Regions from separate parts of the Paenibacillus sp. FSL K6-1096 genome, predicted to be linked through region 4. Evidence: predicted binding sites of a transcription regulator. Region 4 holds the regulator's gene; each other region holds the start of a gene.
What was found. Region 4 encodes Rex, which represses fermentation and respiration genes when NADH is low (regulators of the CRP and FNR family bind a similar motif). Its sites were predicted from a motif close to TTGTGAAATATTTCACAA; they were not measured.
Positions count from the first base shown of each region.

Region 1: a site for Rex is predicted at 1,690-1,707, ahead of adhE (bifunctional acetaldehyde-CoA/alcohol dehydrogenase). Genes of this name have one in related genera too.
Region 2: a site for Rex is predicted at 1,895-1,912, ahead of qoxA (cytochrome aa3 quinol oxidase subunit II). Genes of this name have one in related genera too.
Region 3: a site for Rex is predicted at 1,657-1,674, ahead of MHI24_RS17220 (DUF1858 domain-containing protein). Genes of this name have one in related genera too.

Region 1 covers NZ_CP150274.1:1,282,611-1,285,751, reverse strand. The annotation lists gene MHI24_RS05890 (extracellular solute-binding protein) at 1-277, shown strand, start outside; gene MHI24_RS05885 (hypothetical protein) at 464-1,102, shown strand; gene adhE (bifunctional acetaldehyde-CoA/alcohol dehydrogenase) at 1,783-3,141, shown strand, end outside.
Region 2 covers NZ_CP150274.1:4,817,114-4,820,254, forward strand. The annotation lists gene qoxB (cytochrome aa3 quinol oxidase subunit I) at 1-587, opposite strand, end outside; gene qoxA (cytochrome aa3 quinol oxidase subunit II) at 632-1,648, opposite strand; gene MHI24_RS21245 (polysaccharide deacetylase family protein) at 2,149-3,141, shown strand, end outside.
Region 3 covers NZ_CP150274.1:3,843,742-3,846,882, forward strand. The annotation lists gene thiC (phosphomethylpyrimidine synthase ThiC) at 1-1,448, shown strand, start outside; gene MHI24_RS17220 (DUF1858 domain-containing protein) at 1,741-1,968, shown strand; gene MHI24_RS17225 (DUF438 domain-containing protein) at 1,983-3,141, shown strand, end outside.
Region 4 covers NZ_CP150274.1:1,039,903-1,043,043, reverse strand. The annotation lists gene dinG (ATP-dependent DNA helicase DinG) at 1-1,306, shown strand, start outside; gene MHI24_RS04660 (redox-sensing transcriptional repressor Rex) at 1,426-2,079, shown strand; gene MHI24_RS04655 (amidohydrolase) at 2,066-3,141, shown strand, end outside.

The sequences.
Region 1 (3,141 bases), 240 kb from region 4:
GCCACTGCTGGATTACTATGCTGCGGATTCCGAATTCGGCAAGAAGACCAAAGCCATCTATGACAAATACGATATCGTCTATCAGTACAGCCCGGAAATTATGGCACTGCTGGACGGTAAGCCAGAAGCCCAGTACAACACTCAGGATTACTACGCTACGATGTCCAACGTAATCCAGGAGCTGTTCGCCAAGGAAGGAACAGATTCCAAGGCCCAGCTGGATGCAGCGGCTGCAACCGTACAGGAGAAATTCTTCAATTCGATTAAGGTGGAGTAGAGTAAATTAGGAGGGCGTCCCGGATTAGAGGGACAACAACAGGGCGGGGAGAACGCAGCGATGCGCTCTCCCCGCCCTGCGTTTGTTGCGGCTATTGCGGCGCTTCTTGACTTCAGCGCTGATCCTTTGGCATGATCAAGAGAGTAACTACTGAATATTATTTACTTACTAGGAGGTATCGTCTTCATGCTGGATCTTACGCTTGCGCATGACAAAACATTCTGGGCCCGTTATGATTGGCGGCTGCAGGATGATTTTGCCTACCCGGAGCTGGAGGAGGAGCCAATTAGCCTGCCGGTAACGGACGAGGTGAGCCTGGTGCTGGAGACCGGCGACGACTTCAGCTACATCTCACTGCTGCTGGAGGACGGCGAAGGGGAACTGACCGAGATCGCTTGGGATGATGAGGCGCATTTCCACCCGTTCGTCCTGCGGCTGGACGAGTGGCAGCGGCTGTCACAGCAGACCGCTGCGCGGACGGGCGTGCCGGAGTGGATTCCGGCTCTGCTGCTCCAGCGCTTCGTAGGTTATGACTCGCCCGCAGAGCTGGAGGCGATCGTCCGGCAGGGGATGGAGATGCGCCAGCTGTCGGGGCTCTATAGCGCAGATGAGCTGGCCGCATGGCCCGCGCATCCGCTGCTCGCTGAACCGTACCTGTGGGACAGGCTGGACCGGCACTGGCGCGAGCAGCCGCCTTACGGATGGGTGTGCGAAGGGGAGGATGCTTACTCGCTGCGCAGCGCGGGCAATCCCGACTTTCCCTTCGGCGCCTGGAACCGGATACTGGGGAATCTGGATGGCGGCGGCGATGGTGGGCAGCGGTAATAGTGAAGCGGCTCAGGTGCACTGGTGCGCCTGAGACGAGAGGGGAGGCTGCTTTTGGCCTCTTGGTGGAATCAGGTGTATAAATGCACCTCATTCGTCTCGATCGGCTGCGTTCGTTGAAATCAGGTGTATAAATGCACCACATTTGGCTCGATCGGCTGTGTTCGCTGAAATCAGGTGTATAAATGCACCACAATTGGCTTGATCGCCCACATCCACTGAACCGAGGGGCATTAAAGCCCCTCATACTTACCCATTTGGCTACTACAGCGCCGCCCCTCCGTTTCCCGCACCAGCACACTTTCGGCAGAAGCAGCGTGGGAGGGGGACGGCTTCCCGGCCCGATCATGACAGGCACACCCCTGGTCCGATCATGACTCTTCAGACATTCGCTCCCTGTCCGCAGCGCCCAGCCTATCCCCATTCCTCCAACTCTAAGACAAATCAAGCTTTTTCGTACTCAACCGCACGATTTCCGTTTGCAGATTAGACAAAATTCAATTTAATATTGCATAATTATTGGAATATATGGCTCTAAATAATCGAATGAAAGCGCTTTGAAAAAGAATCAAAAAAAACTTTATACTTTGTGAAAGATTTCACTATACAAGGTGAAGGGGATGTGTTAAGATAAGTGTGTAGAGAAAAACAACCTAAAAATTGACAGGAGGACGAGGGAGATGGCAGTTAAAAACGAAGTCGCCGCCCAAGTGAAACAAACCACCGCTGAAGAATATATTCAGACTTTGGTGGATAAAGCAAAGAAAGCCCAAGAAGCGTTCATGGGCCTGGACCAAGAGCAGACTGACGCAGTCGTTCATGCAATGGCACTTGCCGGTCTCGACAAACACATGTACCTGGCGAAGCTGGCTGTTGAAGAAACAGGACGCGGCGTCTACGAAGACAAAATTACGAAGAACATCTTCTCCACTGAATATATCTGGCACGGAATCAAGTATGACAAGACAGTAGGCGTTATTGAGGATAACGCATACGACAGCTTCCAGAAGATTGCCGAACCGGTCGGAATCATCATGGGTATCACACCGGTAACCAACCCAACATCCACCACGATGTTCAAGGCATTGATTTCCGCAAAGACGCGTAATCCTATTATATTCGGTTTCCACCCTTCAGCGCAAGAGTGTAGTGCAGCCGCCGCCAAAATTCTGCATGACGCAGGTGTAAAAGCCGGTGCTCCTGAGAACTTCATCCAATGGATCGAGCTTCCTACAATGGACAAAACAAACGCACTGATGAACAATCCTGACGTTGCACTGATCCTGGCAACCGGCGGTTCGGCAATGGTTAAGGCAGCTTACAGCTGCGGCAAGCCGGCACTCGGCGTAGGTCCTGGTAACGTTCCTGCCTTCATTGAGAAGAGTGCGGATATCGATCAGGCCGTAACCGACATCATCCTGTCGAAATCCTTCGACCATGGTATGATCTGTGCTTCCGAACAGGCAGTTATTATTGAAGAAGCCATCTTCGACCAAGTGAAGAAGAAAATGATTGCGAACGGCTGCTACTTTGTAAATAAAGAAGAAGCTGCCAAGCTGACCAGCGGTGCAATGAACGTTGAGAAATGTGCGGTTAACCCGGCCATCGTCGGCCAGTCCGCAATGAAGATCGCTGAAATGTGCGGTATCCAGGTTCCTGCCGGAACGAAGATTCTGGTGGCTGAGCTTGAAGGCGTAGGTACGAAATATCCACTGTCCGCTGAGAAGCTGAGCCCGGTTCTGGCCTGCTACAAAGTGAAGAACGCTGACCAGGGTATCGAACGCGCAGCTCAGGTTGTTGAATTCGGCGGCATGGGCCACAGCTCGGCAATCCACTCGAACAACGAAGAAGTGATCATGAAGTTCTCGAACCGTCTGCAGACCGGACGTATTCTCGTCAACTCGCCATCCACACACGGCGCAATCGGCGATATTTACAACACAAATATCCCTTCACTGACACTGGGCTGCGGATCTTACGGACGCAACTCGGTATCGCAAAACGTAACAGCCATCAATCTGATTAACGTGAAAAGGGTG
Region 2 (3,141 bases), 3.4 Mb from region 4:
AGCGTCCCGATACCGGAAATCTGCAGCGCCAGGGAGTAATAGTTGTTGCCGACGGTCGGGCTGAACTCAATACTTGCCAGCGGGAAGTACGCTGACCATCCGGCATCCGGCGATCCGCCGATGACGAAGGAGATATTGAGCAGCATGGCTCCGAAGAAGAAGAGCCAGAAGCTGACGGCGTTAAGCCGCGGGAACGCGACGTCGCGCGCGCCGATCTGCAGCGGAATGATCACGTTCATCAGACCGATAATGAACGGCATCGCCATGAACAGGATCATGATCAGACCGTGGGTCGTGAAGACCTCGTTGTAGTGCTGCGCATCCAGGAACTTCATTTCCGGGGCAGCGGTCTGCAGCCGCATCATCATGGCGTCCACACCGCCGCGGAATAGCATGAGCAGCGCCGCGAGGATGTACATGACGCCGATCTTTTTGTGATCGACCGTGGTTAACCATTCACGCCACAGGTACCGCCATTTCTTGAAATAGGTAAGCCCGACGATGATCCCGATGGTGGCCAGCGCGATGCTGACCATGGCGCCATAGATCAGGGGTTCGCCGTGAACCTTAAATTTGTCTAAATCCATTAGGGTGGCTCCTTTCAGTGTGTTGCATTAAGCTCCTCTCAGAGCTAGTGTCCTTCATGTGTGCTCTCATCGACGGGGGAGCTTGGCAGCGGCTCATCCACTTCCGGATCAGGCTTGCTGTCAAATTCGGTGCCGCTGGACGGTTCGGGAGAAGGATGTATCTCTTTGTTATCCTGATGCTCCTGGCTGCCGTTGTCCATGTCCATCTCTTTACCGCCGCCGCTCATATGCTCGCTGTGCTCTCCAGGAGGAGGACTGAACTCCAGATGGGTGGATGAGTAGGTTTTGCGTCCGAGGTGCTCAGCGGCCAGCAGGCCCTTGAATTCATCCTCAGTCAGCTTCGGAGCGGTCTCCTTCACTTCCTTCACCCATTCATCGTACTTCTGGCTGCTCAGGACAAGGGCTTCGAATTCCATGTGGGCGAAGCCTTTACCGCTGAAGTTGGCATTCTTGCCGATATAAGAGCCCTCGGTATCAGCGGACAGATGCAGCGTCGTAAGCATATCGCTCATAGCGTACTTCTGGCCCGCAAGCTGCGGAATCCACAGAGAGGTGATGGTCCCGAAGGAGTACATTCTGAATTCAACTGCACGGTGCACCGGAAGGTTCACGTAGTTGACCGTCTCGATGCCTTCTTCCGGGTAACTGAAATGCCATTTCCAGTTCGAGGAGGAAGCGTAAATGACCAGCGGCTTCTGATCGTTATATTCCGCGGCCACGTTCTCTACTTTGGTTGTTGTCTTGACGGTTACAACGGACAGGAAGGCTACGATAATGATCGGGATGATAATCCAGATCGCTTCCAGTACCTTGTTGCCCTCCTCATGCTCAGGAATGTACCCCTCATTGCTTTTCTTCGCACGGTATTTCACCAGTACAAAAACATATAAGATGTAGACAACAGCCAGTACACCAAGCATTACAATAATCGAGAGAATGATGGTGTCAGATAACGTCCTGGCAGACGGCCCCTTCGGGTTGAGAACAGTGAGTGAACTGCATCCCGGCAGGAGAAGGATCAGGCTTAGAAACAAAGCGTATAACGGTCCCTTTTTCTTCATATAGAACTCCTTCCTTCAATACTACTTTTCATTCGCCATTCATTAATGGGCTTACACTTGATCTGTATCTATAGTAAGAACTACTTACCCATAATGCAAAATACATATTTTGTATATTTAGATAAATTAGTCCTTAAAAATGGCTAACAAGTTAAATATGTGTGAGCAATTTGTTACAAGTACATAAGGGTATGATAAAGATCACTGTAGTGGCGCACTTTAGCTAATTTTAAGGTTGTTCAATCTTTGTTCAATATTTCATAATTGTTATTAAATTTGTCACATTTAATAGGGGGCAAAAACCCCCGATTTAACCCCGGACTGCCTGGTGCGACAGCATCCGACGGGAAAGGGGCGCTCTCTGAACATTTTGCCGGACCATCATTTATCATTGCTGGATAGTAACATTTTTTTAGCTTGCGGTTACAATCTCTCAAATTACGTTAATTGTATATGTGATAAAGTGATAGACAAATATACATAGATTGGAGACTGCTGCTGTGCGTATCAAAAAATTCATGCTATTATTCATGTCCTTATTCCTGCTGACCGGTCTGGTGCAGAGCCCGGTGAACGCCGAAGCCAAGGGAGCTGCGCTTAAGCTTGGAATAAACGATAAAGTGAGTGCCATTGAAGCTGTATCGGTAAAAGACACCTATTATGTTCCTCTCCGTTCGCTTGCGGATGAATTGAAATGGACCCTGACCGGCCTTGCGGACGGAAAAATTCACATAGCCGGAGGGACGGGTTCGCTTACCCTCTTGAACAAGGATGGGGGCGCGGTGCTGAAGGACGGCCAGACTGTGCCGATGAGCACCTTCCTGCAGGACGGCAAACTGATGGCTCCGCTGAAAGTTAGCGCGTATCTCGGATATAGCATTTCCTATGCAGGTGATAAATATTTACTGCGTGTGAAGGACGGCTCGGCCAAGCTTAGCGATGCGGAGTTCACCGGTAAATATGCTGCAGAGCTGAAGCCGAAGGCTCCGGTGGCCCCGGCCACTCCGGCTAAACCGGCGGAACCGGGCAAGCCGGGCCGGACGGTGTATCTGACCTTTGACGATGGCCCGTCGGCGACAACGGGGGAGCTGCTGGATATCCTGAGCAAGTATGACGTGCAGGCCACTTTCTTTATGCTGGGGAATAATATGAACCAGCATCCGGCCCAGGTGAAGCGGATTGCGAAGGAAGGCTATGGCTTGGCCCTGCACGGGGTAACCCACCGCAAAGAGAAGTTCTATGCCTCTCCGGCAGCAGCGCTTGGCGAGATGTCAGGGGCGAATGCGACGCTGAAGAAGCTGACGGGAGCCAGCACTACACTGATCCGTACCCCTTACGGAAGCAAGCCTTATTTCACCAAGTCCTTCCGGGATAAGGTTCTCAGCCAGGGCTATCATCTGTGGGACTGGAATGTGGATTCCTACGACTGGAAGTACAAAGAGAACAGCGACAGAATCTATAACACTGTGCTGGATCAGGTGAATAAGCTGAAG
Region 3 (3,141 bases), 2.8 Mb from region 4:
AGGAGCGCGGTGATGCCGAGGAATACCTGGGGAGAGAGGTGCGGCCCGAGGATAACGGCATCCGCGGGAGCAAGCCGCCTGCAGAAGCATATCCGGGACTGCAGCGGAAGCCCCTCCGGGCGCAGGCCGGGCGCAATGTAACGCAAATGCATTATGCCCGGCAAGGAATCATTACACCGGAAATGGAGTTCATCGCGATCCGCGAGAATACCCGGCCGGAATTCGTAAGGGATGAGGTTGCTGCGGGCCGGGCCATTATTCCGGCCAACATTAATCACCCGGAGAGCGAGCCGATGATCATTGGCCGCAGCTTTCTGGTGAAGATCAATGCGAACATCGGAAATTCGGCAGTCTCTTCTTCCATTGAGGAGGAAGTAGAGAAGATGCGGTGGGCTACCCGCTGGGGAGCCGACACCATTATGGATCTGTCCACCGGCGCGAACATTCATACCACCCGGGAATGGATCATCCGCAATTCACCTGTGCCTGTCGGCACGGTGCCCTTGTACCAAGCCCTGGAGAAGGTGAATGGCATCGCGGAGGATCTAACCTGGGAGCTGTACCGCGATACGCTGATTGAACAGGCGGAGCAGGGGGTGGACTACTTCACCATTCATGCCGGGGTGCTGCTGCGCTATATCCCGCTGACCTCCCGGAGAATGACCGGTATTGTATCGCGGGGCGGCTCCATTATGGCTGCGTGGTGCCTGGCCCATCAGCAGGAGAACTTCCTGTACACCCACTTTGAAGACATATGTGAGATTATGAAGAGTTATGATGTGGCCTTCTCGCTGGGGGACGGACTGCGGCCCGGCTCCATTGCCGATGCTAATGACGAAGCCCAATTCGCCGAACTGGAGACGCTGGGAGAGCTGACGCTACTTGCCTGGAAGCATGACGTTCAGGTGATGGTAGAAGGCCCGGGGCATGTGCCGATGCATAAGATCAAGGAGAATATGGATAAGCAGCTTGAGATTTGCCGGGAAGCCCCCTTCTATACGCTGGGGCCGCTGACTACGGACATTGCGCCAGGGTATGACCATATCACCTCGGCTATAGGGGCCGCAATGATCGGCTCGATGGGTACGTCGATGCTGTGTTACGTAACGCCCAAGGAGCATTTGGGCCTGCCGGACAGGAATGATGTACGCGAAGGCGTGATTACCTATAAAATTGCTGCACATGCCGCAGACCTCGCCAAAGGTCATCCGGGTGCGCAGGACAGGGACGATGCTTTGTCCAAAGCGCGGTTCGAGTTCCGCTGGCGGGATCAGTTCCATCTCTCCCTGGACCCGGAAAGAGCGCTCGCGTATCATGACGAGACTCTTCCGGCAGAGGGGGCGAAGCAGGCGCATTTCTGCTCCATGTGCGGCCCTAAATTCTGCAGCATGCGAATCTCGCATGAACTGCGTAACAGCTATAATCTAAGCAAATCGCTGTCATTCTAATCAGACTCATATCGTGGCTGTCCCTTGCTGTTCATAGCGGGGGGCAGCTTTTTTTAGTTGAGAATTTATATGTTTTGGGGTCCCCGCAAAGTACCTGAGTCATCATCGAAGCTACAGCTTCACTTTGTGGGGTGTTTTGTATGTTTTGGGGTCCCCGCAAAGTATCTGAGTTATCACCTGCGCTATAGCTTCACTTTGTGGGGTCAATTTGTGACTGCAATCACAATGTGACTCCATGCCCTATGCTAAGCTGTGAGTGAGAAGAATTCTCACTTGTGAGGTGGGCAAAACAATGAGCAAAACGTTTAGGCTGGATGAACCGGTCTTCGAACTGGTGAACAGGCACCCGGAGGTTGTGGATATTATGGTGGAGCTGGGCTTCCGTGACATTACCAAGCCTGGAATGCTGCAGACGGCAGGACGGTTCATGACGCTGTCCAAGGGCATGAAGTTAAAGCGTATAGAGCCGGAGACCGTTCGGCGGGCCTTTGAGAGCCGCGGCTTCGAGATTATCGAATAGAAGGAGAGAAGAATATGAGCGAGCTGATTAATAACCGCGAGGCCGGTGTCCCGGAGCAGACGCGCCGTCAGGCGATGCTGCGGGAGATCATCAAGGAGCTTCATGCCGGCAAAAGTGTGGAGGAGGTCAAGGCGCGTTTTGAAGAGGCGGTAGGTGATGTGACGGTCGCGGAAATCTCCGCCATGGAACACTCTCTGATGACAGAGGAAGGTATTCCGGTAGAGGAGGTACAGCGGCTCTGCTCCGTGCATACCGCCATCTTCAAAGGCTCGATTGAGCAGATTCACCGTTCTTCGAAGCCTGAGGAGCAGCCCGGCCACCCCGTGCATACCTTCAAGCTGGAGAACCGGGAAATCGAGCGGCTGGTTAACTTCCGGCTGGAGCTGCATAAGGACAAGTTCAAGAAGAAGGCCAGCGATGAGATGATTTACAAGCTGCTGGAGGACTTAAGCCTGCTGCTGGATCTCGACAAGCACTACAGCCGCAAGGAGAATCTGCTGTTCCCTTACCTGGAGAAGTACGGCATTTATGGCCCGACCAAGGTCATGTGGGGCGTCGATGACGGCATCCGCAGCATGATTAAGGAAGCGAAGAAGGCACTTAACACCTTCAACGGGGAGACAGAGCAGATCGCAGCCTCACTGGAAGAGATTATCAAGGAAGTCAATGAGATGATCTTCAAGGAAGAGAATATTCTCTTGCCGATGGCGCTGGATAAGCTGACCGAGGATGAGTGGGTGCGGATCGCCCGGGAGAGCGCCGAGATCGGCTTCTGCCTGGCAGCCCCGGAGCAGGAGTGGATACCGGAACGCGCTGCTGAGCCTGAGGGTGCAGAGGTGCCGGCGGCGGAAGGGGAAGGGCTGTCGCCGCAGGGCTTCATCCGGTTCGAGACCGGGCTGCTGTCGCTCCACCAGCTGGAGACGCTGATGAATCACCTGCCGGTGGACCTCACTTTTATCGATGAGAACGATGTCGTCCGCTACTTCTCGCACGGCAAGGAACGGATCTTTGCCCGGACGAAGGCTGTGATCGGCCGCACGGTGCAGAACTGCCATCCGCCGCAGAGCGTGCATGTTGTGGAGAAGCTGCTGGCTGATTTCAAGGCGGGCGTAAAGGATGCTGAGGACTTCTGGATTAACATCAAGGACAAGTTCATCTATATCCGGTACTTTG
Region 4 (3,141 bases):
TGAGCAGGCCGCCGAGTGGAGCGGGGTCATCGACCGGATCTATCCGGACCTGCTGACCGTGAAGGAATCCTGGGATGCCCTGAGCGAGCGTCTCTTCGCGCTGCTGCCTGAGCGCAGCGACGCGGCGGCCGGTGAAGCCGGACAGCTGGTGACGCGTCTGCAGCCGGGCAAGAAGCCTAAGGAATGGGAGGAGCTGGCCGCCCTTGAGCAGACCCTTCATCTGAGCCTGAGCGACATTATCCGCAAGGGTGACAAAATGCTCAGCGAGATGCGTGACACGGACAGCCAGTCCTCTGCGGACAGTCTGGTCACGGATATCGGTGGACTGTTCAAAGACCTGGCCTCGATCCGGGACCAGATCCGCTTCTTCATGACTCTGAATGATGAGAATATCGTGTACTGGCTGGAGGGCAGCGGCAACTACAAGGGCAAATCGCTGCAGATGTATGCCGTTCCGGTAGATGTCAGCGCCCAACTCCGCGAGCTGTTCTTCGACAAGAAGAAAAGCGTGATTCTGACTTCGGCGACCCTGTCGGTGGACAAATCCTTCCAGTTCATGATCGACAACCTCGGGCTTGACGGTGCTGCGGAGCAGGGGCGGCTGATGACCGCATTGCTGCCCTCTCCCTTCAAATACCGGGAGCAGGCACTTCTGGTTATTCCCCGCGACTTCCCAAGCGTCAAGGGAAGCATAGGGGATGCACGCTTCGTGGACACACTGGTGCGCTCCCTTGCGGAGACCGCTGTCGTTACACGTGGCCGGATGCTGGTGCTGTTCACCTCCTACAAGATGCTCCGCCAGGTGTATGACCCGCTGAAGGAAGCGCTGGCCCCTGAGGATATAGCTGTGCTTGGACAGGGCGTGGAGGGCGGCAGCCGCAATAAGCTGATCCGGCGCTTCCAGGACAGCACCGCCTCTGTGCTGCTGGGCACCAGCAGCTTCTGGGAAGGGGTGGACATCCCCGGCGAGGCGCTGACCTGTCTGGCGATTGTCCGGCTGCCGTTCCAGCCGCCGAATCATCCGCTGGCCGAGGCGAAGTCGGAGCTGCTGCAGGCCCAGAAGAAGAATCCGTTCATGAAGCTGTCTGTTCCGCAGGCGGTCATCCGCTTCAAGCAAGGCTTCGGACGGCTCGTGCGGACCGCGCAGGACCGCGGAATCGTTATAGTTTATGATACCAGGGTTATTGAATCTTATTATGGGAAGTACTTTCTGTATTCCCTGCCCGGACCCAAGATGGAGCATATGCGGACCGACCAGATGGTACCGCGGATCGCCGAGTGGCTGGACGAAGGCGGGGTTTCATAATTCACCTGCTGTTGATATTATTAAGAAGACAAGGTTAACCTGAAGTTCCGCTCCCCGGCTGACTTAGCCGTTTCGTTAAGGCGGCGGGGAACGGTTCATATAATCGAGGAGGAGAAAGCATGAAATCGGATAAAATATCGGAGGCCGTAGTCCGCAGGCTCCCAGTGTACCTGCGGTTCCTGAACGATCTCCAAAAACGTGAAATCTCCACCGTTTCTTCCCAGGAGCTGGGACAGAAGCTTGATCTGAACCCTGCGCAGATCCGCAAGGACCTGGCATACTTCGGGGATTTCGGCAGAAAGGGCATCGGTTATGATGTCTCGTATCTGATCGAGAAGATCCGCCATATTCTCAAGCTGGACCAGCAGATCAACGTTGCACTGGTAGGCGCCGGTAACCTCGGGCACGCCTTGTCCAACTACAATGCTTATCTGAAGGATACGATGAAGATTACAGCGATCTTCGATGCCTATCCGCCGAAGGTGGGCCAGAAGATCAACTCCCTGGTTGTACAGCCGATGGAAGAGCTGGGGGATACCATCCGCGAACAGGGCATCCGGATCGGCATTATTACCGTACCGGACAGCGAAGCCCAGAACGTAGCGGATATTCTGGTGGATTCCGGCATTGAAGCCATTCTGAATTTCGCGCCGGTCATTCTGAAGACGCCTGCCAATATCCGGATTCATGCCGCAGACTTCACTACCGATCTGCAGAGCCTGGCTTATTATTTGCATGATGGAAAGGAAGAGGCTGAAGATGAGCAGCAATAAGACAATAATTAAGAACGGACGCTTCCTGGTGCCGGGTACGAAGCAGCCGGTACTTGGCGGATATATGACCATAGAGGATGATCTGATCACTTACATAGGTGAAGCTGAGCCTGCCCATGAAGAGGGGGCTCTGATTGTTGACGGCAGCCGTCTGCTCTTTATGCCGGGTCTGGTTAACACCCACGGCCATGCCGCGATGTCCCTGCTGCGCGGGTATGGGGACGATATGGTGCTTCAGTCCTGGCTGCAGGAGAAAATGTGGCCGATGGAAGAGAAATTTACCGGCGAGGATGTCTACTGGGGCACGGCGCTGTCTGTGCTGGAGATGCTGAAGGGCGGCACCACCACCTTCCTCGATATGTATGACCATATGGACCGGGTAGCCGAGGTGGTAGAGCAATCCGGTATTCGTGCTGTGCTGATGCGCGGTGTTATCGGCCTCTGCCCGGAAGAGGTGCAGAACCACAAGCTGGCGGAGGCGATCGCGTTTGCCCGTAACTGGCACGGCAAGGCAGACGGCCGCATCACAACGATGCTCTCGCCGCACGCTCCATACACCTGTCCGCCTGAGTTCTTCGTGAAGTTCGTGCAGGCCGCCCATGATCTCGATCTGCCGATGCATACACATATGTCCGAGACGCGCCATGAGGTGGAGCAGAACGTAACCGATTACGGTCTTCGTCCGGTCGCGCATCTGGAGAAGCTGGGGATGTTCACCCGGCCTTCCCTGATCGCCCACGGTGTGCACCTGAACGATGAGGAGATTAGCATTCTGGCCCGGTATAACGTTGGCGTATCGCATAACCCGGGCAGCAACCTGAAGCTGGCCAGCGGCGTAGCCCGCGTGCCTGAGCTGCTCGCAGCAGGGGTTAAGGTCTCGCTCGGGACAGACGGTGCGGCCAGCAACAACAATCTGGATATGTTTGAGGAGATGCGGCTGGCTGCACTGATCCATAAGGGAGTCAGCGGTGATCCAACCGCTGTGCCGGCTCCTGAGGCGCTGCTGATGGCGACTGAGTATGGGGCGCAGTCGGTCTTCCTGAACAGCGTGGGCCGGCTTGC